Regions from separate parts of the Pararhizobium capsulatum DSM 1112 genome, predicted to be linked through region 1. Evidence: predicted binding sites of a transcription regulator. Region 1 holds the regulator's gene; each other region holds the start of a gene.
The links. The regulator PhoB, encoded in region 1, activates phosphate uptake and scavenging genes when phosphate is short. The targets are predictions, from matches to a motif close to TGTCATNNANCTGTCAT.
Positions count from the first base shown of each region.

Region 2: the regulator PhoB is predicted to act here: its motif matches at 3,631-3,647, upstream of phnC (phosphonate ABC transporter ATP-binding protein).
Region 3: the regulator PhoB is predicted to act here: its motif matches at 4,041-4,057, upstream of QO002_RS01580 (alkaline phosphatase).
Region 4: the regulator PhoB is predicted to act here: its motif matches at 1,723-1,739, upstream of QO002_RS00820 (DUF2794 domain-containing protein).

Region 1 is NZ_JAUSVF010000001.1:1,009,263-1,017,219, reverse strand. Features, by position in the region: gene pstA (phosphate ABC transporter permease PstA) at 1-365, shown strand, start outside; gene pstB (phosphate ABC transporter ATP-binding protein PstB) at 378-1,193, shown strand; gene phoU (phosphate signaling complex protein PhoU) at 1,267-1,980, shown strand; gene phoB (phosphate regulon transcriptional regulator PhoB) at 2,084-2,767, shown strand; gene ftrA (transcriptional regulator FtrA) at 2,768-3,799, opposite strand; gene QO002_RS04785 (rhodanese-like domain-containing protein) at 3,858-4,295, shown strand; gene QO002_RS04780 (GNAT family N-acetyltransferase) at 4,299-4,856, shown strand; gene QO002_RS04775 (GcrA family cell cycle regulator) at 4,820-5,353, opposite strand; gene QO002_RS04770 (aspartate aminotransferase family protein) at 5,766-6,965, shown strand; gene argF (ornithine carbamoyltransferase) at 7,012-7,929, shown strand.
Region 2 is NZ_JAUSVF010000001.1:240,319-248,275, reverse strand. Features, by position in the region: gene QO002_RS01155 (carbon-phosphorus lyase complex subunit) at 1-386, shown strand, start outside; gene QO002_RS01150 (alpha-D-ribose 1-methylphosphonate 5-phosphate C-P-lyase PhnJ) at 537-1,451, shown strand; gene phnK (phosphonate C-P lyase system protein PhnK) at 1,448-2,218, shown strand; gene phnL (phosphonate C-P lyase system protein PhnL) at 2,221-2,928, shown strand; gene QO002_RS01135 (DapH/DapD/GlmU-related protein) at 2,925-3,542, shown strand; gene phnC (phosphonate ABC transporter ATP-binding protein) at 3,685-4,527, shown strand; gene phnD (phosphonate ABC transporter substrate-binding protein) at 4,620-5,525, shown strand; gene phnE (phosphonate ABC transporter, permease protein PhnE) at 5,630-6,586, shown strand; gene phnE (phosphonate ABC transporter, permease protein PhnE) at 6,596-7,957, shown strand, end outside.
Region 3 is NZ_JAUSVF010000001.1:337,431-345,387, forward strand. Features, by position in the region: gene QO002_RS01565 (ABC transporter permease) at 1-980, opposite strand, end outside; gene QO002_RS01570 (ABC transporter ATP-binding protein) at 977-1,666, opposite strand; partial or broken gene QO002_RS01575 (hypothetical protein) at 1,676-2,139, opposite strand; gene QO002_RS01580 (alkaline phosphatase) at 2,232-3,989, opposite strand; gene QO002_RS01585 (aspartate-semialdehyde dehydrogenase) at 4,392-5,426, shown strand; gene QO002_RS01590 (lytic murein transglycosylase) at 5,636-6,457, shown strand; gene QO002_RS01595 (carbonic anhydrase) at 6,527-7,168, opposite strand; gene pdxY (pyridoxal kinase PdxY) at 7,348-7,957, opposite strand, start outside.
Region 4 is NZ_JAUSVF010000001.1:161,869-169,825, reverse strand. Features, by position in the region: gene acnA (aconitate hydratase AcnA) at 1-439, shown strand, start outside; gene QO002_RS00825 (DUF1223 domain-containing protein) at 602-1,372, shown strand; gene QO002_RS00820 (DUF2794 domain-containing protein) at 1,760-2,164, shown strand; gene QO002_RS00815 (GNAT family N-acetyltransferase) at 2,175-2,732, opposite strand; gene QO002_RS00810 (Bax inhibitor-1/YccA family protein) at 2,803-3,546, opposite strand; gene QO002_RS00805 (ABC transporter permease) at 3,766-6,306, opposite strand; gene QO002_RS00800 (ABC transporter ATP-binding protein) at 6,318-7,025, opposite strand; gene QO002_RS00795 (arylesterase) at 7,110-7,754, shown strand; gene thpR (RNA 2',3'-cyclic phosphodiesterase) at 7,875-7,957, shown strand, end outside.

The DNA of each region.
Region 1 (7,957 bases):
TGCCGCCTTCGATCCGCTCTGCGGCTCTGGGTCTCGGCGCCTCGAAGATGCAGACCATCTTCCATCATGTCCTGCCGCTCGCCATGCCGGGCGTTCTGACCGGAACGATCATCGGCCTTGCCCATGCGCTTGGCGAAACCGCCCCGCTGCTGCTCATCGGCATGGTCGCCTTCGTCGTCGATTATCCTGGCTCGCCGATGGAGCCCTCCACTGCCCTGCCCGTGCAGATCTACATGTGGGCCAATGAAGCAGAACGTGCATTCGTCGAACGGACGTCGGGAGCGATCATCATCCTCCTGGTATTCCTCGTCGTCATGAACCTTGGCGCAATCCTGTTGCGGCGTCGCTTTGAGCGTCGCTGGTAGTGAGGTAGAAACATGAACATGATGTCCGAAGCAGCAGTCGAAAAGGCTCTCGAGCAGAAAATGAATACCATACCCTACAAGATGATCGGCAAGGATGTTTCCGTCTATTACGGCGAGAAGCGCGCTCTTTTCGATGTGAACCTCAACGTCCGCGAAAACACCGTCACCGCTTTGATCGGCCCTTCGGGCTGCGGCAAGTCGACATTCCTGCGCACGCTGAACCGCATGAACGACACGATCGACGGCTGCCGCGTGACCGGCAAGATCACGCTCGACGAAGACGATATCTACGATCCGACGATCGACGTCGTGGAACTGCGTGCCCGCGTCGGCATGGTGTTCCAGAAGCCGAACCCGTTCCCCAAGTCGATCTATGAGAACGTCTCCTACGGCCCGCGTATCCACGGTCTCGCCCGCTCGAAGGCGGAGTTCGACCAGGTGGTCGAGCAGAGCCTGCAGAAAGCCGGCCTCTGGAACGAGGTGAAGGATCGCCTGCATGAGCCGGGCACCGGCCTCTCGGGTGGTCAGCAGCAGCGTCTGTGCATTGCACGCGCCGTTGCGGTCAGCCCGGAAGTAATCCTGATGGACGAGCCCTGCTCGGCTCTCGACCCTATCGCAACCGCAAAGGTCGAGGAACTGATCCACGAACTGCGCGCCAACTTCACGATCGTCATCGTCACGCACTCGATGCAGCAGGCAGCCCGCGTTTCGCAGCGCACCGCCATGTTCCACCTCGGCAATCTCGTCGAGGAGAACGATACCGACAAGATGTTCACCAACCCGGACGACCAGCGCACCCAGGACTACATCATGGGCCGTTTCGGCTGACGATGCGGTCTGCCGCCAGCCACTGGCCAAGCGGCGGACACCTGGAAACTGACCATGATCCGAAGGAACGACGATGAGCTCTACACATATTGTTTCCGTCTATGACGAAGACCTGAAATATCTTTCACGCCGGATTTCCGAGATGGGCGGCCTGGCCGAGCAGATGGTCGGCGATTCTGTCCGCGCCCTCGTCAACGCCGATCTCGCCCTTGCCCAAAAGGTCATCTCCGATGACGTCGTGCTGGACGAGGCAGAACGTCAGATCGGTGAAAAGGCGATCATCACCATCGCCAAGCGCCAGCCGATGGCGGCCGACCTGCGCGAAATCATGGGATCGATCCGCATCGCTGCCGATCTGGAACGCGTCGGCGACCTCGGCAAGAACACCGCCAAGCGCGTTATTGCCGTCGCCAACGCCAGCCTGCCGCGTCAGCTTGCCCGTGGCCTCGAGCACCTTGCCGAGCTTGCCCTGGTGCAGCTCAAGGAAGTGCTGGATGTCTATGCATCCCGCTCGCCGGAAAAGGCCAACAGCATCCGGGAACGCGACGGCGAGATCGACGCGATCTACACGTCGCTTTTTCGCGAACTCTTGACCTACATGATGGAAGATCCGCGCAACATCACGCCCTGCACGCATCTTCTTTTCTGCGCCAAGAACATCGAGCGTATCGGCGATCACGCAACCAACATCGCCGAGACCATCTATTACATGGCGACGGGCGCGCAGCCGGTTGGCGAACGGCCGAAGGACGACACGGCCAATACCGTGGGCGCAATCGGCAACTGACCGCGGCGGCGCGGCAAATGTTGAAAATGACCTAGATTGAACGCCGGACCAGGGAAGGTCCGGCGAGCGCTCTTCCTTTGCGAAAGCGCCCAAGGAGTTGATCATGCAGCCAAGAATTGCCGTTGTGGAAGATGAGGAAGCCCTCAGCGTTCTTCTCCGCTACAATCTGGAAGCCGAAGGTTTCGACGTCGATACCATCAATCGCGGCGACGAAGCCGAAATGCGCCTGCAGGAGCGCTTACCGGACCTGCTCATTCTCGACTGGATGCTGCCCGGCGTTTCCGGCATCGAGCTATGCCGTCGTCTGCGCCAGCGGGCCGAGACCGAGCGCCTACCCATCATCATGCTGACGGCGCGTGGCGAGGAAAGCGAGCGGGTACGTGGCCTTGCCACCGGCGCGGACGATTATGTGGTCAAGCCTTTCTCGACGCCGGAGCTGATGGCGCGGGTCAAGGCGATGCTGCGCCGTGCAAGGCCGGAGGTACTTTCCACGCTCCTCAAATGCGGCGATATCGAGCTTGACCGCGAAACGCACCGGGTTCACCGCAAGACCCGCGAAGTCCGCCTCGGCCCGACAGAATTCCGCCTTCTGGAATTCTTCATGGCCTCTCCCGGCCGTGTTTTCTCGCGCTCGCAGCTGCTGGACGGGGTGTGGGGCCACGACATCTACGTGGATGAACGCACCGTTGACGTCCATGTCGGTCGTCTGCGCAAGGCGTTGAACTTTTCGAACATGCAGGACGTCATCCGCACGGTGCGCGGCGCCGGCTATTCCCTGGAAAGCTGACTATCCTGCCTCGGCAATCGCGGGGCCAGCAAAGGTCTCGCGATAGGCTGTCGGTGTTGTCGCATAGTGTCGCCGAAAATGATGGCGCAAGGTGGCAGCGGCACCAAAACCCGCCAGCTCGGCGATCCTGTCGATCGGGGTCGCGGAATTTTCCAATAGGTCGCGTGCCCGCGTCAGGCGCTCCAGCAGAACCCATTGCGCCGGCGTCGTTCCCGTCGCCGCCTCGAAGCGCCGAAGGAAGGTGCGAGTGCTCATGCCGGAGATATTCGCAAGCGACGCGACGCTGTGATCGGCACCGAGATTGTTGCGGATATGATCGAGAAGCGGTCCCAGGCGCGCGCTTTCGTGAGGTAACGGCACAGCACGCTCGATATACTGCGCCTGTCCACCATCCCTGTGCGGCGGGACGACAAGACGTCGGGCCACCATATTGGCCGCGACCATTCCGTAGTCACGACGAATGAGGTGCAGGCAGAGATCGATGCCGGCAGCGCTCCCGGCTGAAGTCAGGACCGTGCCTTCATCGACGTAGAGAACATCAGGCTGCACGTGAATATCCGGATAACGCTGTTTCAGCGCATCCGTATAACGCCAGTGGGTTGTGGCACGTCGCCCCGCCAGCAGGCCTGCCGCCGCCAGCGCGAAGACGCCCGAGCAGATCGAGAGAATGCGCGCTCCACGTCCATGCGCCGCCGCCAAGGCTTCGCACAGCGCATCCGGCACGGGCGCATCGACGCCGCGCCAGCCGGGCACGATGATTGTCCCGGCTTCCGCCAGCAAATCGAGACCGCCGTCGGCGACAATGCGCACACCACCGGCCGCTCGCATCTCGCCGGGATCGACCCCGGCCACGGCAAAGCGATACCAGTCCGCCCCCATTTCCGGCCGCGGAAGCCCAAAAGCCTCGACCGCAACACCGAATTCGAAGGTGCAGAGACCATCGTAGGCGAGTGCTACGACGAGCGGGCTTGGCGGTTTCGGGTGTCGGTTCAAATCTGGCATGATCTTCACACTATATGGCAAAACTGCCATCTGCCAATCCCACGGACGCCGGCGTATCCAGATGATGACAGCAACCAAGGAGACAATCATGAGCTTCGTCACCGAAATACCGCCCGCATCCGCGGAGGTTACCATCGCTCATTTCCTGCAGAGACTTTCCGTCGAGACCGATTGCGCCGACGTATCCGCCGTTCTTCGCACCGGCGAGCCGGATTTCGCGCTTCTTCACTCCGTCGGGTCCCCGGAAGCCTATGCCCGCCGCCACGTACCCGGCGCGCTCCACCTGCCCCATCGCGAGATCAGCGCCGGGCGCATGGCAGCGTGGCCAATGGAAACGATCTTCGTCGTCTATTGCGCCGGTCCCCATTGCAACGGCGCCGATCAAGCAGCTCTCAAGCTGGCGCGGCTCGGCCGGCCTGTTAAGATCATGATTGGCGGCATCACCGGCTGGGCCGACGAAGGTCTTCCCTTCGCAGCAGGGTCTGAGCCCGGCGACATCAACGCGCTTCCCATCGCAGCGGAGTAGAAAATGACAAACAATGACCTGGAAATCCGACCTTTCGAGCATCGGGATGTGGAGGAGGTGCTCGATCTGATGCGCAGCCTCGCAGTCTTCGAAGGATATATTGACGATTTCCGGGTCACGGCGGCAGATGTTATCGAGCACGGTCTTGGCACCTCACCGCGCTTCGGCGTCTTCGTAGCAACCCTCGCCGACAAGGTTGTCGGCATCGCCGTCCACTACGAGATCCCCTGGACCTACGATCTCAAGCCGGTGGTGGTGTTAAAGGAACTTTTCGTTGCGGCAGAAGCAAGGGGCCTTGGCGCCGGAAAAGCCCTTTTCCAACGGCTGGCCGTCTATGCCGGGGAGATCGGGGCATCCAAAATCGCCTGGACCGTGCTTGATGGAAACGAGCCGCCATGCGCTTCTACGAACATCAGGGCGGCAAGCCCGATACGGTCTGGCGGCCGTGGCTTGTCAGGATGTCATGAAAATGAAAAAGCCGCCCAACCGGAAGGATGGGCGGCTTTTCGAATGAAATTCGTGGCTCAGCGGGCGCGACGACGCTCCGCCGAAGGCTGGTAGGCCAGCTTGGCATGGAATGTGCAATAGGGCGACGTATCCGGAGAGTCATTGCCACAGAAGTGGAATTCTTCCTTCATCGGATCGCCGATCGGCCACTTGCAGGTGCGGTCGGTCAGCTGGGTAAGGCCGAGGCGGCGCGACATCGGAACGACGACATTGCTGCCGACAGACTGGATCTCCGCCTGCTCCATTACATCCAGATCGACCTCTTCCTTCAGGACTGTCGCACCAGCCGGACGGGCGACGGTGCGGGTCGGCGCTGCAGGACGGGCAGCCGCATAGTTCGGTGCTCGGGGTGGCGATGTCGGGCGCTTGGCGCGGGTTGGCGTGGCAGCCGTTCCACCCGCCTTCGCGCGGCCGGGAAGCGACAGCCTGTGAACCTTGCCGATAACAGCGTTCCGGCTCACGCCACCAAGCTGCGCGGCGATCTGGCTTGCACTCAGACCTTCCGACCACAACTTCTTCAGTTTTTCTACGCGCTCGTCTGTCCAGTTCATCGTCTCGCCTCCGTGTCAGCGTCGGTAAGGACAGAATCCATCACCACGCCCCGGCCATGCGCCGAAGCTGAAACGCGATAATACTTTTGGTGACTAGGTCCGCCGCATGCGTCTAGTAATTGCTTATTAACGTAGAGACAGGGCGACTCCGTGACAAGAGTCACCGGAATCCGAGCGAATCGATTTTTAAGTTTTCCCCAACTTGCTGCTGAGGCGTGGCATTTTTGCAAGAGTTGGCGCTTAAAAAAATCACAAGCGCCAAGACCGCGCAAATTGCCGCAAAGCCGGGCCTTTTGTTGACATCGCAGTGCGAAATGTCGATAGTGCCGCTGCCGCCGCAAGGCGGCATTTTTAATTTCTCGGACCCGGTTCTGGCAACGATATCGGGTAGGTAGCGAAGGAGATCCGCGTCATGGCCGAAGCCAAGCCGCTCTATGACACTTACATGCGCGCACCGTTACGGTTCGAGCGCGGGGAAGGCGTCTGGCTGATTGCTGAGGATGGCCGACGTTATCTCGACTTCGCTGCCGGTGTTGCCGTCAACTCGCTCGGCCACGCCCACCCTCACCTCGTCCAGGCCCTGAAGGATCAGGCAGAGAAGGTATGGCACCTGTCGAACCTCTATGAAGTTCCAGGCCAGGAAACGCTGGCCACGCGGCTGACCCAGGCCACTTTCGCTGACAAGGTGTTCTTCACCAATTCCGGCGCCGAAGCGCTGGAATGCGCGATCAAGACAGCGCGGCGCTACCAGTTCTCCAAGGGCCATCCGGAGAAGTTCCACATTATAACCTTCGAAGGCGCCTTTCATGGCCGTACGCTTGCAACCATCGCAGCCGGGGGTCAGGAAAAGTACCTCGAAGGTTTCGGCCCAAAGGCGCCCGGCTTCTATCAGGTGCCCTTTGGCGACATGCCAGCACTCAAGGACGCCATCAACGACGAAACGGCTGCAATCCTGATCGAGCCGATCCAGGGCGAAGGCGGCATTCGCGTCGTGCCGAAGGAATTTCTGGAGGAACTGCGTGCGCTTTGCGACGAATACGGCCTTCTGCTGATTTTTGACGAGGTTCAGTGCGGCATTGGCAGAACGGGCAAGCTCTTTGCCTATGAGTGGAGCGGTATTGCTCCCGACATCATGGCCGTTGCCAAGGGTATCGGCGGCGGTTTCCCGCTCGGTGCCTGCCTTGCAACGGCGGACGCCGCTTCCGGCATGATCGCCGGCACGCACGGCTCGACCTATGGCGGCAATCCGCTCGCCATGGCGGTCGGCAATGCCGTGCTCGACGTGGTCATGGAAGACGGGTTCCTCGATCATGTCCGCAATGTCTCGCTGGTTTTCCGTCAGGGCCTGGCCTCGATCGCCGATCGCTTCCCCGATGTCATCGAAAGCGTGCGCGGTGATGGCCTGATGCTCGGTCTCAAGGCAAAGGTACCGTCTGCCGAACTGCTGCAGGCGATCCGTGCAGAGCACATGCTGGCCGTTCCGGCTGGCGAGAATGTCATTCGACTTCTGCCGCCACTGACCGTGACGGCGGAAGAAGCCCGCGAAGGCATGGCGCGTCTTGAGCGTGCCGCTGAACGGGTCAGAGCTGAAAACTTGAAGGCGAGCGCCTAAAACGCCCAGGCGCTGCAGCGCCGCACAACAGCAGGACTTCAACAGAATGGCCGGTACCAGACACTTTCTCGACCTCTCCGCCATGACGGCGGCCGATCTTCGCACGATCATCGAGGATGCCCGCGTGCGAAAGGCGGCCACCAAGGCCGGAACCGCGCAAAAGCCGCTTGCCGGCAAGATGCTGGCGATGATCTTCGAGAAGCCATCGACCCGTACCCGCGTTTCCTTCGATGTCGGCATGCGCCAGCTGGGTGGCGAGACGCTGTTCCTGTCCGGCACTGAAATGCAGCTCGGCCGCGCCGAGACGATCGGCGATACGGCCAAGGTGCTGTCGCGTTACGTTGACGCCATCATGATCCGCACGACCGATCATTCACGCCTGATGGAACTCGCCGAGCATGCAACCGTGCCCGTCATCAACGGCCTGACGGATACCACCCATCCCTGCCAGATCATGGCTGATATCATGACCTTCGAGGAGCATAGCGGTCCCGTGAAGGGCAAGACCATCGCCTGGAGCGGTGACGGCAACAATGTGCTGCATTCGTTCGTCGAGGGCTCGGCCCGCTTCGGCTACCGCCTCAACATGGCCGTGCCGCTCGGCTCCGAGCCGGACGACAAGATCCTCAACTGGGCGCGCAACAATGGCGGCGATATCATGCTCTGCCATGATGCCGACCAGGCTGTGAAAAACGTCGATTGCGTTGTGACCGACACCTGGATTTCGATGAACCAGGAACATCGCGCTCGCGGGCACAATGTCTTCCAGCCCTTCCAGGTCAATGAAGCCCTGATGGAGAAGGCTGCCAAGGACGCCCTGTTCATGCACTGCCTGCCGGCGCACCGCGGCGAAGAAGTGACCGACGGCGTTATCGACGGCAAGCAGTCGGTCGTTTTCGACGAGGCGGAAAATCGCCTGCATGCCCAGAAGTCGGTGCTCGCATGGTGCCTCGGCGCACTGTAACGGGCCAGACATCCGCTTATTGAAATTC
Region 2 (7,957 bases), 770 kb from region 1:
GCTTTGCCGTTTCATTGGGCCGCATTCAGGTAACCGAATGCCAGATGATCAATCAGTTCCAGGGATCTGCAAAGAGCCCTCCGCAGTTCACGCGCGGCTATGGTCTGGTTTTCGGGCAGAGCGAACGCAAGGCGATGGCGATGTCGCTGGTGGACAGGGCGCTTCGGGCGGAAGAGTTCGGAGAGGATATCGTCGCCCCGGCGCAGGACGAAGAATTCGTCATTTCCCACTCCGACAACGTTCAGGCAACCGGCTTCGTCGAGCATCTGAAGCTGCCGCATTATGTCGACTTCCAGGCCGAACTCGACCTCGTCCGCCGCATGCGCGCGGAATACGAGCAGAAGCAGAAGACAGGCAGCGGCGATCTCCGGGAGGCTGCGGAATGAGCCAGGCCCGATCAGTCGTCCCGGCGTCCGCGATATTCGCCATGCCAGTAGGCGAACCACACGCCGATCCCCGCCAGAACGGCCAGGCATATGGCAACAAGGCTTCCACTGTCCATCTCATGGCTCCTTTCTTGCGGAGGGCAACGCGATATGCGCGATAACGTTCCCGAGACCGATGGTCTCGCATCCTATAACTTTGCCTATCTGGACGAGCAGACGAAGCGGATGATCCGCCGCGCGATCCTCAAGGCGATTGCCATTCCGGGCTATCAGGTGCCCTTCGCCTCGCGTGAAATGCCCATGCCTTACGGTTGGGGTACCGGCGGCGTTCAGGTCACCGCTGCGATCCTTGGACCGGACGATGTCCTGAAGGTCATCGATCAGGGCGCTGATGATACCACCAACGCTGTTTCGATCCGCGCGTTCTTCCAGAAGGTTGCCAACGTTGCGGTAACGACGAAGACCGGTGAGGCGACGATCATCCAGACGCGCCATCGCATTCCGGAGGGAACGTTGAAGGAAGGGCAGACCCTGGTCTACCAGGTGCCTATACCCGAGCCACTGCGCTTTCTGGAGCCGCGGGAGACCGAAACCCGCAAGATGCATGCGCTGGAAGAATATGGCCTCATGCATGTGAAGCTCTATGAGGATATCGCCCGCAACGGTCGTATCGCCACGACCTACGCCTATCCGGTCAAGGTCGAAGGCCGTTACGTCATGGACCCATCGCCGACGCCGAAGTTCGATAATCCCAAGATGCATCGGTCGGAAGCGCTCCAGCTTTTCGGCGCCGGGCGTGAAAAACGCATCTATGCGGTGCCTCCCTATACGGACGTCGTCAGCCTCGATTTCGAGGACCATCCCTTCGAGGTTCAGCAGTTCGACAAACCCTGCGCGCTTTGCGGCGCCGAGCATGTCTATCTCGATGAGGTGGTGCTCGACGACAAGGGCGGACGCATGTTTGTCTGTTCCGATACCGATCATTGCGAAGACCGCAGGGAGCATGGTCATGCCGGTTCCATGCTCGCCAGCCCAATGTCTGCCGAGAAGGAGGCCGCAGAATGACACCGCTTCTCAAAGTCAAGGACGTCTCGAAATTCTACGGCAGCCGGGTCGGTTGCCGGAATGTTTCCTTCGAGCTCTGGCCCGGTGAAGTGCTGGCCATCGTCGGTGAATCCGGCTCCGGAAAGACGACGCTTCTGTCGTGTCTCTCCACGCGGCTGATGCCGACATCCGGCACGGTCGAATATCACATGCGTGATGGGCAATATCGCGATCTGGCCCGGATGGGCGAGGCCGAGCGCCGCTTCCTGATGCGCACCGACTGGGGTTTCGTTCACCAGAACCCGGCCGATGGCCTGCGCATGACGGTTTCAGCCGGCGCCAATGTCGGCGAACGGCTGATGGCGGTCGGTGACCGTCATTATGGGCGTATTCGCGAAACGGCCATCGACTGGCTGCGCCGGGTGGAAATCGATGAGGACCGCATTGACGATCAGCCGCGGGCCTTCTCCGGCGGCATGCGCCAGCGCCTGCAGATCGCCCGCAATCTTGTGACATCGCCGCGCCTCGTCTTCATGGATGAACCGACAGGCGGGCTCGACGTCTCCGTCCAGGCAAGGCTTCTCGATCTCGTACGCGGTCTTGTCCAGGATCTCGGCCTGTCGGCGATCATCGTTACCCATGATCTCGCTGTTGCGCGGCTCCTGTCGCACCGGATGATGGTGATGAAGGATGGCGTCGTCATCGAGCAGGGCCTGACCGATCGCGTGCTCGACGATCCGCGCGAGCCCTATACCCAGCTTCTCGTTTCCTCGATCCTGCAGGTGTAATCATGGCCACTCCCCTGGTCGTTTCCGACGTCGCAAAAAGCTTCACCATGCATCTGCGCGATGGTATCCGCCTGCCGGTCGTGTCGGCCGTCTCCTTCTCCGTGAAAAAGGGTGAATGCGTCGTTCTTGGCGGGCCTTCGGGCGTCGGCAAGAGCTCGATCCTGAAAATGCTCTACGGCAATTACGGCGTTGATGCCGGACAAATCCTCATTGAGCACAACGGCCAGCTCGTCGATCTCGCCAGTGCTGCGCCGCGCGCGGTGCTGGAGGTCCGGCGCGATACGCTTGGGTATGTCAGCCAGTTCCTGCGGGTCGTCCCGCGTGTTTCGGCACTCGACGTCGTTGCCGAACCGTTGGTCGCCCGTGGTGTCGCTCAAATCGAAGCGCGTGAACGTGCTGCCGACCTTCTTGCCCGGCTTAACCTGCCGAAAGAACTCTGGCAGCTGCCGCCTGCGACCTTCTCGGGTGGTGAGCAGCAGCGTGTCAATATCGCCCGAGGCTTCATTACCGACCACACGGTCCTGTTGCTCGATGAGCCGACGGCATCGCTCGATGCCCGCAACCGCGCTGTCGTGGTCGAGATGATCGCGGCCAAGAAGGTAGCTGGCGTGGCCCTGCTCGGTATTTTCCACGACGAGGAAGTGCGTGACGCGGTCGCCGATCGCATCATCGATGTCTCGGCCTTTTCACCACGAAAGGTTGCGGCATGAGCACCAAGCTTTCTGAAGCCCCGCTCATCCATCCGAGCGCGCGCGTGGTCGATTGCACGATCGGCCGCTACACCGAAATTGCCGAGCGTTGCCGTATCCATGAAGCCGAGATTGGCGATTATTCCTACATCATGGAGGATGGCTCGGTCTGGTGCGCGACCATTGGCAAATTTGCCAACATCGCCTCCTCGGTCCGGATCAATGCCACCAATCATCCCGTCTGGCGGGCGACGCTGCATCATTTTACTTACCGGGCTAAAGATTATTGGCCGGATGCGGATATGGATGATGATTTTTTCGCCTGGCGGCGGGGAAACCGGGTCGTCATCGGCCATGATGTCTGGATCGGTCACGGTGCAACCATCCTGCCCGGCGTTTCCGTCGGCAATGGTGCCGTGATCGGCGCAGGCGCGGTTGTCTCGAAGGATGTGGCCCCCTACACCATCGTCGGTGGTGTCCCGGCCCGTCTCATCCGCGAGCGCTTCGGCGCCGACATTGCAACGCGCTTTGAAAAGCTCGCCTGGTGGGACTGGGATCACGCCCGCCTTCGCACGGCTCTCGACGACTTTCGTATGCTCGATGCGGATGCTTTCCTTGTTCGACACAATGCCTGAGTTTTCCCCCGCAACCGCCTGCCGTGAAAGGGATTGTGGAGTGTTATCGAAACGACATGAAACTGACATTCCCGCTTCATCAAGTGCCTGTAAGGCAAGTGTCGTACCGATGACGGTATCGCCGCTTGAAGGACGAGTGCCCATGTTCCAGTTGAAGAACGTAACCCGCCAGTTCGGCAAGAAGACTGCCGTCAGCTCGGTTACCTTCGACATCCCTCCGGGCCAGATGGTCGGCATTATCGGTCGCTCCGGTGCCGGTAAATCGACGCTGTTGCGTATGATCAACCGGCTGTGCGATCTGACCTCCGGCTCGATCCATTTCGGTGATATCGAGGTGTCGCGACTACGAGGTTCGGCGCTTCGCCACTGGCAGCGTGATTGCGCGATGATCTTTCAGCAGTTCAATCTGGTGCCGCGCCTTGATGTGCTTACCAATGTCCTGCTCGGCCGGCTCAATCATCGCTCCACGGTGCTCAGCATCCTCAACATGTTTACTCGCGAGGAGCGGATCATGGCGATCGGCGCGCTGGAGCGTCTGGGCATCGAGCAGGTGGCATTGCAGCAGGCGGGTACACTTTCGGGCGGCCAGCAACAGCGTGTTGCGATTGCCCGTGCCCTGATGCAGCAGTCACGGATGCTGCTTGCCGACGAACCGATTGCATCGCTCGATCCGCTCAACGCCAAGATCGTCATGGACGCGCTGCGCGATATCAACGAGCGCGACGGCATCACCGTCGTCACCAACCTGCATACGCTGGATACGGCGCGCAATTACTGTGAGCGCATTATCGGCATGGCCCATGGCCGCGTCGTCTTCGACGGCAAGCCAGGGGAGCTGACGTCAGCTGCGGTCAGCGAAATCTACGGTGGCGGTGCCGAAATCGAGGAATCGATGACCTCCACCAGCATCAATATTCCGGCAGCCGCGCTGCAGGACAACACGGAATCCGCCGGCCTCAAGCCGCTGGTACTGACCGGTCTCTGACACCGGCCTGAAGGATCGAGAGCCCGCGTCAAGGGCAAGCCATCGCAACAAAACGTGACCCGGCGCAGCCGGGCCAACAGGAGACGTTTGTCATGCTGAAGAAAATCCTCATGGGCGCTGTTGCCCTTACCGCCCTCGTCGGCCACGTCCAGGCCGAAGACCTCAAGGAATTCCGCGTCGGTATCATCGGCGGCGAAAACGAAGCCGACCGTCTGCGCAACTACCAGTGCCTGGGCGACCACCTGAAGACCACGCTCGGTGTCGAAAAGGTCTCGTTCTTCCCGGCTGCCGATTATGACGGTGTTATCCAGGGCCTGCTCGGTGGCACGCTCGATTATGCCGAACTCGGCGCTTCCGGCTTTGCCAAGATCTACCTCGCCAAGGCCGACGCCGTCGAGCCGATCCTGACCACCGTCCAGACCGACGGCTCGACCGGCTATCACTCGATCATGATTGCCCGCAAGGATTCCGGCATCACCAAGCTGGAAGACCTCAAGGGCAAGAAGCTCGGCTTTGCTGATCCGGATTCGACGTCCGGTTATCTGGTTCCGCTCGTCACGCTGCCGGAAGCAATCGGCGCCCCGGTCAAGGAATATTTTGCTGAGACCGGCTTCGGCGGCGGTCATGAAAACCTCGTCCTCGAAGTGCTGAAGGGCACCTTCGACGCCGGCACGACCTTCGGTTCGGGTGTTGGCGAGTGGAAGGATGGCTACACGTCCGGCAACCTGCACAAGATGGTCGAAAAAGGCCTTCTCAACATGAACGACATCGTCGAGCTGTGGAAGTCGCCGCTGATCCCGAACGGCCCGATCGTCGTTCGCACATCGATGGACCAGGACATGAAGACGAAGTTCAAGCAGTTCATGCTCGACCTGCCGAAGACAGACGCTGCCTGCTTCTCGGCTGTCATGGGCGGTGACTTCACCGGCTTCACCGAAGTCAACGTCGACTTCTACAAGCCGATCATCGATGCCCGCAAGGCAACGATCGGCGGCTGATCTTAAAGCGCATCTGACGCCGGCCGGCTTGCTGGCCGGCGTTCCCTTTTCCTGGCGTTTCGCATTGATGCGGGACAGCCCGAAACCGTCGGAGACAACGCGGCATGTCCGTGCTTTCAACACAGCTGAGCCCAAGTGGCGCCCTCGTCGAGCGACACTGGCAGGAGCTCAGCCGTCACCGCCGGATCTATACGTTTTTGGGGCTTCTGGTGCTTGGCCTAGCTTTGTCGGGCTCGCTGTGGTTTGCAAACGAGACCAATGCCGGCAAATTCTTCGATCGGCTGCCGCATTTCTTCGATTTCGTCGGCGATCTCGTGCCGCGTGACGGCCTGGAGATCGCGCGCGCCATGTTCGACCTCCCCTCGCCCTATGACGACGGCAGTTTCAAATACAATTATCCCGAAGGCCGGCTCTATCTGACCGATACGATCTATGTGCCCGAATATTTCCACAAGATGCTGGAAACGCTGAACATTGCGATCTTTTCGACGATCATCGGCATGTTCTTCGGCTTCATCCTCTGCTTCTTTGCTGCGCGCAATCTGATGCCCAATCCCATCATTCGCGGCGTTGTCCGTCGGTTGATGGAAATTCTCCGGGCCTTTCCGGAGGTGGTGATCGCAGGCTTTTTCCTGGCGATCCTGTCTCTCGGGCCGATCCCTGCGATCATCGCCGTGTCGATCCACACGGTGGGTGCGCTTGGCAAGCTGTTCTTCGAAGTGGTCGAAAATGCAGACATGAAGCCGGAGGAGGGTCTGCGCGCCGCCGGTGGTAACTGGATCGAGCGTGTGTGGTTCGGCATCGTGCCGCAGGTGCTGCCGAACTTCATGAGCTATTTCCTGTTGCGGCTGGAGATCAATGTCAGGGCGTCGACGATCATCGGTGCTGTCGGCGGCGGGGGTATAGGCGAGCTGCTGCGGCTTTCGATCGGCCAGGGACATGAGGCGAAGACGCTGGCGATCGTGCTGCTTCTGTTTTCGACAATTATTGTCGTCGATCAGTTTTCCGCCTGGCTGCGTCGTCGCCTTGTTGGCGACCAGGCCTTTCAGCTTGCCCAGTAGGAGCGTGTCATGAGCGGTAACCCGATGATGAGCATGGCCGAAATGGAGGCAATTGCCGCCCGGCATCCGGCGCTTGTGGAGGGCTCGAACCGCAACAGGAAGCGGACCGCCCTGCTCTGCCTGGGGCTTGCGCTCTACATGATCTACGGCTGGTGGTTCTTCGCCATCGGCCATGTGCTTGGCAATGCCAACTGGAACATCGCCGGCAGCTATCTCGCAGACTGGGTGTCCTACGAAGTCCGGCCCGATATCCGTATTTCCTCGGATGGGACGATGCAGGTCGTTTATCCGCGCTACTCGCCGCTCGGTCCGAACGCTGCTCCCGATTGGGTCAGGCTGGACAAGGCGACCGTGACGCGCACGGAAGATGTGCCACAAGCTTCCGTGAAGCCTGCGACCCCCGCAAAGAAAAGCTCGGCCTTCAGCTTCATGGCGCCGGACGCGGCTCTGGGAACCGCTGTGCAGGCCGAGGAGGCAAAGCCAGTGACCCGTACGGAAGAGGTCGTGACCCGCGCCGAGGTCAGCTTCAACGCGAGCACCCGCATCGCCGTCAGCGACCGCAAGGCAGTGGCAACCCATGGCGGCGAGACACTTCTGATCCGGCTTGACCGGCCGGGCGAGGTGACAGCGGAAGGGCCGTTGCCCGGCTGGGCAACGCAGAGACATCCCGGCGAGAAAATCACGCTTGCCTTCGGCCCGACCGGCTGGGCGGATGTCGATGCGGAGAAGATCAGCATCCACAATCGTTTCCTGGGATGGGCGAATTTCATCTTCGATACCAATTCCCCCTTCTTCGGAAAATCGACGGCCGAGGTTTTCCATCTGATCACGAGCGGCGAGCGGATCGATCCGGCTCAATCGAACCTGTCACTCGCCTGGGACAATATCCTTTACAATTCCGAATGGCAGCATCTCGATGTCTGGACCAAGCTGCTGCAGACAATCGTCATGGCCTTTGTCGGAACGCTGTTCGCATCTCTCATCGCCTTTCCGCTCTGCTTTCTGGCGGCGCGCAACATCACGCGCAACGGTATCCTCAATCAGGTAACGAAGCGCTTCTTCGACTTCCTGCGGTCCGTCGACATGCTGATCTGGGCATTGTTCTTTACCCGCGCTTTCGGTCCGGGGCCGCTCGCCGGTATGTCCGCCATCTTCTTCACCGACACCGGCACGCTCGGGAAGCTCTATTCGGAAGCACTGGAAAATATCGACGACAAGCAGCGTGAGGGTGTCAAATCGGTTGGCGCCGCGCCGCTTGCCGTGCAGCGTTATGGTGTGTTGCCACAGGTCCTGCCGGTTTTTGCGAGCCAAGCGCTCTATTTCTGGGAATCGAACACCCGGTCGGCGACGATCATCGGGGCGGTGGGCGCC
Region 3 (7,957 bases), 670 kb from region 1:
CCGAGCGCGCGCAAGGCCCCGATCTGACGCCTGCGTTGACCGATGTGAACGACCGTAACCAGAAGAACCGCCGCAGCGACCAGGACCTGCGCGCCGATCGCAACTGCCGAAAGGACCTTCTTCGCATCTCCAAGCGTCGTATAAAGCGCGGTCAGAACCTCACCAGGAAAAACAGCGAGCGTGCCACCCCCCCGATATTCCTGTCGCAACTTGTAGGCATCGGCGATGGACTTCGGTTTGACAAGGATTGCCGGCAATCCGGGTGCGTCCCGATCCCAGTTTTCCGACACCGGCGATTGCGGATCGACATGGGCATGGGCGTGGGCAGCTTCCTCTTCGCCGTGCGCAGCGTCGTGGTCGCCCTCACGTTGGTCATGCTCGCCAAGCCCGTGAAGCGCCCACACCGACTGGATGGGGACGAGGATCGCCTTGTCCCACGCGGTGCCGGTGGGCTTCATGCGCCCGACGATGCTGTACGACAATTCCGTATGGGTCTCTCCGCCTTCATAGGCCGAGCCGTGCATCGGCTTGACGCCGTAGCCCATGGGCAAATCGACGGCGGCGCCGACGACCGCCTCGCCGGCAGTCCGGAACATCCGTCCTTCGTCGATGGAAGAAAGCTCCGAAATCAAGACCGTTGCAGTGCCGACGATGGGATAGCCGGAAAATGAGTCTCCCAAACCGACGGGAGCTGCCCAGGCAACTCTTGGATCGTAGGTCAGTTTAGCCAGTGTCGCACCCGGCAGAAGCGGCAGTGGGGACGCCTGCAGAAAGACGGAAGACAGGACGAGCTGGGTCTCGCTTCCCGGAGCACCGACGACGAGATCGAAATGGTCGGCTGCGCGCGCGCTGCCAAGCCGCAAGGAGCGCTCCTGCAGGGTCACCGCGACGCCCAGGGCCGTCGCAAAGGCAATCAGAAGCACGACGACGAGTGATCCGGCCCAGAGGCGACGCAGATCGGCAAGAATAAAGCCGGTCATGCCACTTTCCCCTCAACCGAACTGTCGCTCGCAATTCTTCCGGCGACCAATGTCAGGCATCGGTCGAGCTGACGTGTCAGTCGCGGATCGTGAGAAACCACGATCAATGTGCTTCCTTCGGCAAGCGACAGGGCGAGCAGCAAATGCGCGACAGCATCTGCGCTATCCGTATCGAGACTTGCCGTGGGCTCGTCGGCGATCAAAATGGAGGGGCGTCGCAGCAGAGCGCGTGCGATGGCAACGCGCTGCATCTCACCGCGCGACATGGTCTCCACAGATTGCTCCGGTCTTTGGAGGCCGACCTCGTGCAGAAGGGACTTTGCCCGGATTTCATCATCCTTCTTTGCAGCCCGCGACAGTCGCGCCGGCAACATGACGTTGTCGAAGGCGGAGAGACCTGGAAAGAGATGAAAATCCTGCATGAACAAGCCGATATTCATGCCTCGCCAGCGATCTCTCGCACGCTCGGAAAGAACAGCGATATCGGTGTCACCCCAGCGCACGTACCCGTCACGGACACGCTCAAGACCGGTCATGATATTGACGAGCGTGCTCTTTCCCGATCCCGATGCCCCGGTGATCACGACCCGGCTGCCCGGGGCTATGAAAAGAGATGGTACGTCGAGGACAGGCGAGGACAGGCCCGGATAACGGACAGTGACGGCATCAACGTTCAGTGAAAGCATTCTGAACGCTCAAACAGTCGCGTACTGGGCGCCGCGCAGACGCAACAGGCTGACGAAACCCGTCTCCGGATCCGTCCAGGAACCGTATTCAAGGGTTCCCTCCACCTCGATCGTCTGGGAAGGCTGCACGAAGGTCTGCTTTTCATCGAGGTAGACGACGACAATATTGTCCGGCCAGTCGGCATCGGACGAGCAGAACGGGCAAAGCGACATCGGGATTTCGGTGAGACAAAAAAGGCCGCCTCCGCCTTCAGGGGCGGCGCCATGAAGCCGCGCATGGACACATTTTGTCCCGCCAGCGATTTTATCTTGTCGGAAAATTCAAGGCCGAGAACGCCGAATTTCCCGTAGAACTCGTCGAAGCTGATGGTGGAAGACGCCCAGGTCAGCCTGCTCGAAAACAGGAGCGGCAGCGCCGCAAAGAGGCCAAGCGCCTCGCGACGGCTGCGCAAACGGGAAGAAATCGAATTCATGGCTTCATCTCCGTCTGGTCACGATCGAAGGTGACCATCTGAAAAGAATATCCGGCGAACCGCAAGGGTTCGCCGGATCGCAGCATCGCGGCTCAGTTCGTCTGCTTGGCGCCGAGAGCGAAAGCATCGGCCAGTACATGGTAGACATCGCTCTGTTCCATATAGCCCTTGAAGCCTTCCGACCCCGGGCCGGTTGACTGCAGGACGACGTCATCAACCGCGTGAACGCCCGAGTCGCCTTCACGCGGGATGTTGCCCTCGACAAAGACCGCGCCGGGCACGGTCTTGTACTCTTCGTTGGCAATATATTCTTTCTTTTCGTTCTGGATCGCCGGAACGAACGGGCCATCGAGCTTCGGACGGAAGGTCTCGTAGTGATCGGGGCCGTTGTTGGCGTTGAGGAACAGGCGGCGCGTCACATCGATCTTGTCCGGATAGCCGTCGCCGTTCTCATCCGTGTAGTTCGGGAAGCCGGCAGCGGCGTAGGTGCCGACCTTTTCGCGCATGTCGGTACCAGGCTTCTCGTCATCAACAGTGCCGAGGATCGAAACGCCGTGGGTGTGGTCGCCTGTGACGACGATGAGCGTATCCGGGTGCTTGGCCGCGAATTCGCGAGCGACGCCGATCGCCTTGTCGAATTCGATGGTTTCGACGACGGCGCGATCCCAGTCCAGCGGGTGGGACATCTTGTCGATATTGGCGGCTTCAACCATCAGGAAGAAACCGTCCGGGTTTTTCGAAAGCTGGTCGAGGGCGGTTTTCGTCATGTCAACCAGGCCGGGCTGATCCGGGAACTTGTCGACGGTGCCCTTCTTCAGGAAGCCGCGATCGAGCATCGCATCCATGTTACCTGTGTGGAACAGACCGAGGATCTTGCCGGTATTGGTGCCACTGGCGGTCTCAAGTTCGCTCTTGCTGGTGGCGAGCGTGTAGCCGGCTTCCTGGAAGAGTTTGACGTAGTCCTTGTCGTCCTTGCGCTTGGAACCGGGAGTGTCCTTGCCGAGGAAGTAGGCGGAACCGCCGCCGAGAACGACGTCCGGCTTGATGTCAAACATCATCCCGGTGATTTCCGGCTTGTCGGCGCGTTTGCGGGTGTGGGAAACGACGGCAGCGGGCGTCGCGTCCTGCAGTTCCGATGTCGTGACGATCCCGATCGACTTCTTCGTCTGACGGCGAAGAGCTTCCGCAATGGTTTCAACCTTCGGGTCGTCGAAGCTGTCGGGCGTGCGGTCCGCATAGACGCCAAGCGCATTGACGGCCGTCTTGTGGCCGGTCATGTAGGCCGACATGGTGTTGGCGCTGTCGGTCGCGACCGCTTCGGTCGAGGACGTGCCGATGAAGGCCATGTGGTCAAGGTCGTCCATGTTAAGGCGGCCGTTGGCCTTACCTTCGGTCATGCCCTTGGACATGATGCGGGCAGCGGTGCGATGCGCGACGGAGAGGCCATCGCCAAGCATGAAGATGACGTTCTTCGCCTTGGGCGTCGCTGCCGTGTTGTAAACGTCCCAGGTGACGGCCTTCGTTTCCGAGCCGCTGGTGACTTCAACCTTGTAGGCGCCTTCCGTCGGGATGGTCAGGCCGCGCAGGATAAGGGCAGAGCCAAGGATCTTGTCTTCCTTGCCCTTCTCTTCGGCGACAAACTCTGCATCCTTGCCAAGGATAGTCTTGTAATCCTGGCCATTGACGGTGACCTTGACGTCTTCCGGCTTCACCACACTGTCGAATTCGACTTTGAAATCGAATGGTGAACCCGCGAGAATTGTAGCACGGTCAAGGGGATAAACGGTCGTTGCCTGTGCAGCACCGGCGAGGATGGTCGTGGCGGCAAGTGCCGCGAGGATCGTGCGCATGTGTTTCCCTTTCGCTGACATCAAGTGATGGCTCCGAAATAGGCTGAGGGTATGACAGCGACGTGACACTCATTTGAAGTTTTGATCGACGCACGCGCCGCGGAACCCTGAAATGCCTTGACTCCTACGTGGAATTTACTAAGAGCAACAACACAAAGGAAACCGCCTCATGCACCGTCTTGGATATTCCATCGCTGCGCAGATCGCCCCGGCCATGAACGCCGAACGGGATGGTTTCTTCCTGTGCAATTCCAAAACTACGGCCAAAACGACGACGAAAACTGTCTGACGTCTCTGGCCCACCGCTCTCTCCCCGGCACGGCCGGGGACACGAAGCCCGCGTCCTTGATCGGCGGGTTTCTCCCAAAGCCCCCGCGGAGAGAAGAGAAAGAGAGCAAGACAATGGGTTTCAAGATCGCAGTCGCAGGTGCGACCGGCAATGTCGGCCGCGAAATGCTGAATATCCTCTCCGAGCGCGGCTTCCCCGCCGATGAAGTGGTGGCACTCGCCTCAGCTCGCTCGCAGGGCACCGAGGTTTCGTTCGGTGACAAGACGCTGAAGGTGAAGAACCTTGAGAACTATGACTTTTCCGACACCGACATTTGCCTGATGTCCGCCGGGGGCGCCGTCTCTCTCAAGTGGTCCCCGAAGATTGCTGCGCAGGGTTGCGTCGTCATCGACAACTCGTCCGCCTGGCGCTACGACTCCGAAGTGCCGCTGATCGTTCCGGAAGTTAACCCGGATGCCATTACCCAATTCACCAAGAAGAACATCATCGCCAACCCGAATTGCTCCACGGCGCAGCTCGTTGTCGCGTTGAAGCCGCTGCATGACTTCGCCAAGATCAAGCGCGTCGTGGTCTCGACCTACCAGTCGGTTTCCGGCGCCGGCAAGGAAGGCATGGACGAGCTCTTCAACCAGACCCGTGCGGTCTTCGTTGCCGATCCGATCGAATCGAAGAAGTTCACCAAGCGCATCGCCTTCAACGTCATTCCGCATATCGATAGCTTCATGGAAGACGGCTACACGAAGGAAGAGTGGAAGGTTCTGGCCGAAACCAAGAAGATGCTTGATCCGAAGATCAAGGTGACCTGCACCGCAGTTCGCGTTCCCGTCTTCATCGGCCATTCGGAATCGGTCAACATCGAATTCGAAAACGAGATCACGGCTGATCAGGCCCGCGACATCTTGCGCGAAGCGCCGGGTTGCCTCGTCATCGACAAGCATGAGAATGGCGGCTACATCACGCCTTACGAAAGCGCCGGCGAAGACGCAACCTACATTTCGCGTATTCGTGAAGACGCAACCGTCGAAAACGGCCTCAATATCTGGGTTGTTTCCGACAACCTGCGCAAGGGCGCTGCCCTCAACGCCATCCAGATTGCCGAACTTCTCGTCAATCGCGGTTTGATCAAGGCAAAGAAGCAGGCAGCCTGATCATAAAATGTGAAGCGTATGGCAATAAAAGCCCCGTCTGTTCCGTAAAAGAACGACGGGGTTTTCCGTAAGGGTATCCGCTGCCTTGAACAGGCAGCAACAATGGATCGGATTCACGTGAAACGTTGTAACCGAGTGAGCGTGACAGAAACCGCAAAGACTGACATCTTGCGGGGAATGATTTGAATTTGGCCATGACGGGGTTTTACATGCACAACACAAAGTGCGTTCTGGCGGGTTTCGCGGCAATTGCTGCTACCGTCTTCATGCCGGTATCGGCGTCCGCGGCGCAATGCGGAAACAATGCTGCAGGCTTTGACGCCTGGGTTCAGGACTTCAAGGCGGAAGCCGCGGCAAACGGAATCAGCAGTTCGGTTGTCAGCAAAGCCTTCGCCAACGTCAACTACAACAAGGCGACGATCCGCGCCGACCGTGGCCAGAAGAGCTTCAAGCTTTCACTCGACCAGTTCCTGCAGAAGCGCGGGGGTCCGACCATCGTTTCGCGCGGCAAGAAGATGAAGGCGCAGAATGCCGGACTCTTCGCCTCGATCGAAAGCCGATATGGCGTCCCAGCCGGCCCGCTCATCGCCATATGGGGCATGGAAACCGGCTTCGGCGGCTTCATGGGCAAGGAACATACGCTTTCGGCCGTCAGCACGCTCGCCTATGACTGCCGCCGCTCTGATTATTTCACCGAGCAACTTTATGCAGCCCTCAACCTCGTCCAGCGCGGCAACCTGAACCCGGATGCCCGCGGTGCCGCCCACGGCGAAATCGGCCAGACGCAGTTCCTGCCGGCGAATGTTCTGAAATTTGGCGTCGATGGTGACGGCAGCGGTCATATCGATATGGTTCGCTCGAAGGCCGATGCACTTGCCTCTACGGCCAACTTCCTGCGCGGCCATGGCTGGCAGCCGGGCGCCGGTTATCAGCCGGGCGAGCCGAACTTCGGTGCCATCCAGGGCTGGAACGCTGCAAGCGTCTACCAGCAGGCGATCGCCATCATGGGTGCCCAGATCGACGGCGGCTGATCCTCTATCCTGCCGACAGCCAAAAACGCCTGCTTCGCCGAGAAGCGGGCGTTTTGTATTTTAGCTCGCTCACGTGCCCGGGCGACGAAAATCTCCGGTGGCAGCATCCATGACCCACAGTTCGCCGGTGGAGATATCAAACCAGGCTCCGTGCAGATTGAGTTTCCCCCGCTGCTCAAGGATTTGGACGCAGGGAAACGTCCTCAGATTGGCGATAGAATGGCGGATCGATACACGCTCAAGCGCGCGCTGGCGCTCGCCGGCTGTCATGATGTTGTTCGATTGGATCTGCTCGGCAGCTGGCTTCAAAAGATTCATCCAGCGACCGATGAAATCACCCGGCGACAGCGGTTCGGCGTCGAGATCAAGCGCTGCCTTGATGCCACCGCACCGGCCGTGGCCCATGACGACGATGTCGCGTACCTTGAGCGCCTGGACAGCGAACTCCAACGCTGCCGACGTCGAATGATAATGACCATCCGGCTCATAGGGCGGCATCATGTTGGCCACATTGCGGACCACGAACAGCTCACCGGGCCCTGAATCGAAAATGGTTTCTGGCGCGGCGCGGCTGTCACAACAGGCAATGACCAGCGTCTTCGGCTGCTGACCGGTTTCCGCAAGGGCTTTGTAGCGCTGTTGTTGCTCGCTAAAGCGCCCGCTCATGAAATTGTTGTAGCCTTTGAGCAGGTGTTCTGGAAAACGCTGCATGACAGTCGATACCCCCGTCGATCCTTGAGATTCCTACAAATCCATGGCCGTCACGCGACACACGATTTCCGGCAGCGCTGCCAGACATGACCGACCAATCCGTTTAACCGCTGATCATCTATCGATGCAAGGGCCGTTACGACGACCGTCAGAAACGGACGACAGGATGCCCCTGTGCACTACCGATTTTTCCGTTGCGACGGATGAAGAAGCCGGCGCATCTGAACCATGGCCATTGGCGTGGACAGGCTCGACGCATCCTGCTCGAGCGTCAGTTCATCTGCACCGCGTTTGCGCGCACGGGCGATGATCTCGAAAACACCGGCGGTCGCCAGATGAAGCGCACGCTCTTCACTCAATCCTTCAAGAAGTCGGGCGAGGAAAAGAGCACTCAGCAGATCACCAGTACCGTTTGGAGGATTATCGATCAGACGATGCTCGGCAAGTAAGGCGTGGTTGCCGGAAAGATAGAGATTGCCGGTGCTGCCTGTCATCATCGGCAGCGCGGAGGTTACCAGCATCCGGGATGGCCCCAGCGAAAGGGCAGCTTCAAGAATGGCCGCATTCGTGTCCAGAGGAGCGCCTGAAAGCCAGGACAGTTCAAACCGATTGGGCGTTGCCAGATTTGCCAATGGCAGAAGTTGATCACGGATCGCAACAGCAGTAGCCTCGGGTACATAAAGCCCCCCTGCATCACCAATGACGGGATCACAGGCATAAAGCAGGTTCGGATTTTTTTGGCGCAGAGCGTCCACGAGACGTGCCACCGCATACGCCTGATGATGTCCC
Region 4 (7,957 bases), 850 kb from region 1:
AGAGATGTCGATCTACGACGCGGCCATGCAGTACAAGGAAGAGGGTGTTCCGCTCGTCATCTTCGCCGGGGTCGAATACGGCAACGGTTCGTCGCGTGACTGGGCCGCAAAGGGCACCAACCTACTCGGCGTCAAGGCTGTGGTCGCCCAGTCCTTCGAGCGCATCCATCGCTCCAACCTCGTCGGCATGGGCATCGTACCTTTCGTCTTCGAGGAAGGCACGACCTGGGAGACGCTTGGCCTCAAGGGCGACGAGATCGTCACCATCGACAATCTCTCCAACGTCCAGCCGCGCGAAAAGCGCATCGCCCAAATCACTTACGGCGATGGTTCGGTGAAGGAAGTTCCGTTGATCTGCCGTATCGATACACTCGATGAGGTGACCTACATGAACAATGGCGGCATCCTGCAAACCGTTCTGCGCGATCTTGCAGCGTAAAGCATCTTGCTGGAATATCGAGCCGGGGTCTTGTGCCCCGGCTTTTTCATGCGCAATTTTCCGGTGCCGCGAGTTTCACTCCAACGTGACTTCCTGTTGAAAGCACGGCGGCGTATGTAGAAGCGCCTTTACTCTTACGACTGCCCTGGGAATAGAAACCTGATGTCCTTCTCATGCCATCTTCGCCGTATGCTTCTGGGCTGCGCCTTCGGGCTCGCGGCACTGCCGGTTGCAGCAGGCGACGTGGTTTCGCCGAAAGGCGTGGTGGAGCTGTTTACCAGCCAGGGCTGTTCATCCTGTCCGCCGGCGGACGCAGCGCTCAAGAATTTGATCGACGAAGACAAAGTGGTGGCGCTGGCCTATCATGTCGATTACTGGAATTACCTCGGCTGGGCCGATACGCTTGCGTCCAAGGAAAACACTGCCCGCCAGTACGCCTATGCTCGCATGCTGGGTCGGAGCGGAGTGTATACCCCTCAAGCGATCCTTAACGGGCGTGCCCATCTCAACGGTGCCGACCTTCCTGGCATTCGCAGCAAGCTTGCGACCCTCGATAGCTCCGGCAAGGGTATGACGGTGCCGATCACCGCCACCCGCCGCAGCGACGAGATTGATATTCGCGTCGGCTCGGGGCAAGGCAAGGCCAATGTCGTTGTCGTTTATTTCAATCGCCAGCAGCAGGTGAACGTCGAGAGCGGCGAGAACGGCGGCAAGACGATTTCCTACCTCCATTCCGTCAACGACGTGCAGACGATCGGCATGTGGGATGGTCAGCCGGCAAACTTCGTGCTGCCGGCGATGGTGCTCGATGAAGCACGCAACGGCGGCTGTGCCGTTCTGCTGCAGCGGATGAAGGATGGCGAGACGCCCGGTCCAATCATCGGCGCCACCACGCTGACGTCGGATAGCCTGAAGAACAATGCTGCGAACTAACGCTTCTGTTTAGAGGCCCGGTCCGGCAACGCCGAGGGGCTGGGGCTTAGGGTTCGAGGTTGCCGGACCGAGCGTGCGTCCTCATCCGGAACGATGCCGGGACGTGGAACGCTTCCGCGGCCGCGCGCCGAACGGCACGAGTAGAACGGCACTGCGGATCAGTTTCACATGGGGAGCGTATATTCACGCTTTCCCGTGTGCGTGCCGGCGCCTGATTGAAGTAGGGGGATCGGGTACCAGCGGGGATGAGTGTTTCGCGCAATTGGGGCGTGGTTTTGGCTGAATTGAGGCAAGCGTCAAAAACCACCGATGATCTTCACTGCTTGCTTTTCAATGAAGCTCAGGCACACTGTAACTGTCCTGTCACAATAAAAGGCCGGAATACTGATGAGCGATGAGCCGGATTTGCACAACGGCGCAACACGATCGACGAGCCATGCGACACCTGAAGGCGTCGTCGATCTGAACAGCTACCGCGGCGCCAGGGATCCGCTGCCGATTACCTTTCACCGCACCGAACTCGATCAGATCCTGTGGGTCTATGGCCGCATGGTGGGCGACGGGGATTGGCGCGACTACGCCCTTGATCACCTGATCGACAAGGCCGTATTTTCCGTGTTCAAGCGCTCGGGGGAGATGCCGCTTTATCGCATCGAGAAAAACCCGAAGCTTGCCGCCAAGCAAGGTGCCTATAGCGTGGTCAACGCCCACGGCATGATTCTGAAGCGCGGTCACGATCTCAAGCAGGTTTTGAAGGTGTTCGACAAGCTACTGAAGCTGGTCAAGTCGTAACCCCATTGCGTCAGCGGCGGTAGAGCGTGTCGGGATAGCTGCCCGCTTCCGGTTCCGTTTGAAACCCGTCGCCGAGTTCGATCTGCATGAAGGCTGTATCGAGCCAGCGGCCGTGCTTGTAGCCAGCGCCTTTCAGGATACCCGCATCGCGAAATCCCAGGGCCGCATGGAGAGCGACTGAAGCTGGATGCGCACCACCGATCACGGCAACCATCTGGCGGAAGCCGCGTGCCGTGCAGCGGATGATGAGCGCCTGGAGCAGCGCCTTGCCAAGGCCCCGGCCTTGTGCCTCGGGCGCAAGATAGATCGAATCCTCCACGAGAAAGCGATAGGCGGGACGTGTGCGAAAAGCGGATGCATAGGCATAGCCGATGAGCGTGCCGGCTTCATCCACAGCGGCGATATAGGGATAGCCATTTTCCGTTGTCGCCGAAAAGCGCTTGGCCATCTCCTCCTCCTGTGGCGGATCGATCTCATAGCTTGCGGTCCCGTTCAGAACCGATTCCCGATAAATCGCGGTGATGGCTGGAACATCGGAGGGAGTGGCGTCACGCAGGATGAAGGTCATGGGATCAGGTAACCGGCTTGAATGAAAAAAGGCGGCCGAAGCCGCCTTTCCATGAATATTACTCGTTTTGTTACTCGCGGTTTCCGAGGAAGCGCAGGAGGAACAGGAAGAGGTTGATGAAGTCGAGATAGAGCGTCAGCGCGCCCATGATCGCCTTGCGGCCGGCAACGTCGGCACCATCGGCTTCGAAGTACATTTCCTTGATCTTCTGGGTATCCCAGGCGGTAAGGCCTGCGAAGATCAGCACACCCATGGCCGAGATTGCGAAATCAAGGGCAGAGGAGGCGAGGAAAATGTTGACGATGGAGGCGATGATCAGGCCAAAAAGACCCATGATCAGGAACGAACCCATGGCCGACAGGTCACGCTTCGTCGTGTAGCCGAACAGCGACAGCGCGCCGAAGGAGGCTGCGGTCACGAAGAACGTCTGGACGATGCTCTGGCCGGTATAGATCATGAAGATCGACGACAGCGACAGACCCATCAGGCCGGCATAGACCCAGAAGGTCGTTTGCGCGGCCGATACGCTCATCGAGTTGATGCGAAAGCTCAGGAAGAGGACGAGCCCCAGCGGCGCCAGCATCACGACCCACTTCAGCGGGCTGAGATAGATCGCCTGACCGAAGGCGGTCAGCTGGCCGTCAGCGAAAGCAAAGGTGAAGGCCGCATAGGCCGCAATGCCGGTGATCGCCAGACCAAGGGCCATCAGGTTATAGACCTTGAGCATATAGCTGCGCAGGCCCTGATCGATAACAGCCCCCGCCTGTGCGCCGGCAGGCGACATCCGGGTTTGGTAGTTTCTAGGATCGGACATTGGTTCCTCTTAATAAGCTCCGGGTGAAAATACGGTGTTCGGTCCTGCGCATCTCGGATGAAACCTCTACAAGGACCGGGCGCCGCTGCGGGGCTCCAGCATGCCTGAAGAGAATATGATGTTGAAATGGGGTCCGCACAAGACCATTCGGCGGCCGAATCGGCCGAAAAGCGGCGTAATCATCCTTTTCAGCCTCAACGTTAACGATTTGTAACGCATTTACAATTCGCGCAGGACGGGTGCCGCTTTCTGCCCGAGCACGCGCCATGTTCCCGCAAGCCCGATGCCGACAGTGACGACGAGCGCAATTGCGATGGTCGCGATGGCGACATCCGGCAGGAAACGCGATGGCAGTGTCATGATCTGGCTGACCACGAACCAGGCCGCTACGCCGCCGGCAAAGAGGGCGAAGACGGCGGTCGAGAGGCCGAGTATCGCATATTCGTAGCAGAAGGCGCGAATGAGCGTCCGCCGGGTCGCACCGAGCGTCTTCAGGATCACGGCGTCGTGGACGCGTGCCCGGTTGCCGGCAGCCAGGGCGCCTGCGAGTACCAGCACCGAGGCGACAAGCGCCACGGCGGCGGCTGCCCGGATTGCGGTGGCGAGTTGCCCAACCAGTTCGTTGACGATGTCGAGCGCGTCCTTCACCCGCACGCTGGTGATCGTCGGATAGGTGTTGGTGACCGCCCGCAGCGTCGTTGCTTCCGCTTGCGCCGTTGCTTTCGGGTCGATGACGGTTGCAAGCCAGGCATGCGGCGCGCCGGCGAACGTGTTGGGCGAAAACACCATGACGAAGTTGATCGACAGTGATTCCCACTCGACGCGGCGGAAGTTGGCGATCTTCGCCGTGATGTTGCGGCCGAGAACATTGACGGTGACGGTATCGCCGAGCTTGAGGCCAAGCTCGCCGGCCTCCTGCGCAGAGAAGGAGACCAGCGGTTTTCCGGAATAATTCCCGCTCCACCACTCGCCTTCGGAAAGGCTTGAGTTCTCCGGCTTGTTCTTGGCATAGGTGATGCCGCGGTCACCTCGCAGCACCCACTGGCCGGCGGGTGGCACCTTCATCTTGCTGACGTCCTGGCCGTTGAAGGCGAGGATGCGGCCGCGCAGCATCGGCACTTCGATGATCTTGCCATCGGGCAGGTTCTGCTGGAGCAGGTTGCGGAACCCTTCGATCTCGCTGCCCTGGATATCGACGAAGAAGAAATTCGGCGCGCGTTCCGGTAGATTTCCGGTCAATTCCCGACGCAGATTGCCGTCGATCAATGCCAATGTCACCAAAAGCGCGAGACCCAGCCCAAGCGAAAGGACAACGGACGGGGTGAGGGCACCCGGACGATGAATATTGCCGATGGCAAGTCTCAGCGCGGGCGAGCGCACCCGTGGTGCACGCCTTGCCAGCAAGGCAACGACGATCGAAACGCCGCGCAGCACGACGAAGGAGAAGGCGATTGCACCAAGGAACGTCAGGGAAATCGTCCGGTCATAGGCGGTGAATACGGCAAGCCCGGCAAGGGCGACAAGGCAGCCGACGGTAGCAACGATATAGGGCCAGCGCGGCCATGCCTGTCGCTCGAAGCTCTGCTCGCGAAAGAGCGCCGTCGCCGGCACGTTGCGCGCATGACCAAGCGGCAGGAAGGCAAAGGCGAGCGCAGTGAGGATGCCGAAGAGGGCAGCCAGACCGAGCGCAGAGGGGTAGAGCGCAAAATCGGTGGATACCGGCAACATGCCCGCCAAAAATTGAGCGGCGACATAGGGAATGAGCATGCCGAGAGCGAGGCCGATGACGATACCGATCGCGGCAATCATCAGGATTTGCGTCAGGTAGATGGTGGTGATCAGCGAGCCGGGGGCGCCTAGGCATTTGAAGGCTGCGATGACGCCACGCTTGGAATCCAGATAGGCCCGCACAGCATTGGCGACCCCAACCCCGCCGACGATCAGGGCGGTCAGGCCGACGAGGGTCAGGAACTGCGAAAAGCGGGTGATGTTTGCGGTCAACGATGGTGCTGCGTTGCGGCTGGTGCGGATCGACCAGCCGGCCTGCGGGAATTTTTCCTGGGCCTGGCTGACGCGCGCGGGCACTGATGTCGGATCGGAAACCTTCACCTTGTAGGCATATTCCACCAGGCTGCCCGTCTGCACGAGGCCGGATGCGGCAAGCGTATCGGAGGAAACCAACAGGCGTGGGGCAAAGCCGAAACCGTCCGAAAGTGCATCAGGCTCGGTGACGATGGTGCCAGCGATGATGATGCGCGCCTTACCGAGCAGCAGTTCGTCGCCGACGGCAAGGCCGAGACGCTCCAGAAGAAGCGGTGCGGCCAGCGCCTTGTGTCGGTCGCCGCTGGTGGCCAGCATGTCTTTCAAGGGGGTTTTCGGCTCGCTCTCCAGTGCGCCATAGAGCGGATAGGCGCCATCGACGGCCTTCAGCTCGACGAGCGCCTGGTTGGAGCCATCCGGCAACCGCGCCATCGAGCGCAGCCCGACGGAGACCGAAACATCGCCAAGGCTGTCGATGAAAGCGCGTTCGCTTTCGCTTGCCATGCGGTTGTTCAACTCGAAACGCATGTCGCCGGCGAGAAGGCCCTGCCCCTGGGAGGCGATCGAACCCGTGATCGACTGAGAGAGAGAATTCACCCCCGCAATGGCCGCGGTTCCAAGCGCGATACAGGCGAGGAAAATATAAAAACCTCTGAGGCCGCCACGCATCTCGCGAAGCGCCAGTCGAAAGGCCAGCGAAAGACGCAATCCGTCGGGCATTGAGAGCGTCCTCATGCGGAGAGGGCTTCCGAGCGGACCGAATTTTCCGTCTTGTGCCCGGAGGAGACGATTTCGCCGGAGCGCACCTGCACTTGCCGCGAGCACCGATCGGCAAGCGCCGGATCGTGGGTCACGAGCACCAGCGTCATGTCCCGCTCGGCTTGCTTGGAAAAGATCAGATCGGCAATCTGTCTTCCGGTTTCTGCGTCGAGATTGCCGGTCGGCTCGTCGGCGATCAGAAGCTTCGGTGAAGGCGCCAAGGCGCGGGCGATGGCCACGCGCTGCTGCTCACCGCCCGAAAGCTGGCCTGGATAGTGCGAAAGCCGTTCGCCAAGACCAACGGAGACGAGCTCACGCCGGGCGATGTCGAAGGCATCCCGCACATCGGCGAGTTCCAACGGCACGGCGACATTTTCAAGCGCGGTCATATTGGGGATCAGGTGGAAGGACTGGAAGACGATGCCGATATTGCGCCCGCGGAAGGCGGCAACCCGATCTTCGCTCAGGCCGTGAAGCGGTGTGCCGTCAATGACGATTTCGCCCGAATCAAGCTGTTCAAGACCCGCCAGCACCATCAGCAGGGTGGACTTGCCGGAGCCGGAAGGTCCGACAATGCCCACGGACTGACCGGCTTCGATGTCGAGTGTCATGGATTTGAGCACATGAACCGAGGCTGCCGCCTGGCCGAGGGTGAGGTCCGCATTTTTCAGCGCGATCATGGTTCTTGGCAAGAAAATCCATCCTATATGTAAAATATCAAATGCCCGGAAGGCTCGATCTTCCGCCGACTTAGGGACGAAAGCATGGTCATTAAAGGGTTTGCAGCATTTTTGTTGACGCTTGCAGTTGGCTTTACCGTAACGTCCGCGACCCAAGCTGAGACCCTGCAGATGGTGGGTTTTGGCGACAGTCTCATGGCCGGCTACCAGCTGCCTGCCGAAGATGCCTTTCCCGCGCGGCTTGAGAAAGCTCTGAAGGCCAAGGGTCACGACATCGTGATCACCAACGCCGGGGTGTCCGGAGACACGACCTCCGGCGGCCTTGCCCGCATCGACTGGTCGGTACCTGATGGGACGAAAGGTGTCATCCTCGAGCTCGGCGCCAACGATGCGCTGCGTGGCATCCCGCCCGAGGAAAGCCGCAAGAACCTGGTTGCCATGATCGAGAAGCTGAGCATCCGCAAAATTCCGGTGCTATTGGTCGGCATGCTCGCGCCGCCGAATATGGGCGAAGATTATGCCAAGCGCTTCAATCCGATCTATCCGGACCTGTCTGCAACATATTTTGTTGATCTCTATCCATTCTTTCTGGACGGTGTTGTCGAGAACCCGGCATTGAAGATCGAGGATGGCATGCACCCGAATGCCGAGGGGGTTCAGGTCATGGTTGATAAATTTCTTCCCTACGCCGAGCGATTTCTCGAAGAGATCGGGGAAACGAAACCTTGAACTGGATGTGCAGAACTTCTTAAATGGTTTGGAGAAATATTGCAGGTGCGAAATTACAGTTGCGCAGAGGCCTCGGCCGTGATTCGCTGAGGTATCTGAAAGAGATTCGGGGAGCTCGACATGCCGAGACTTTTCACCGCCCTCGAGATACCGCGTAATGCCGCGATGAGTTTGTCATTGTTGCGGGGTGGTCTTCCCGGTGC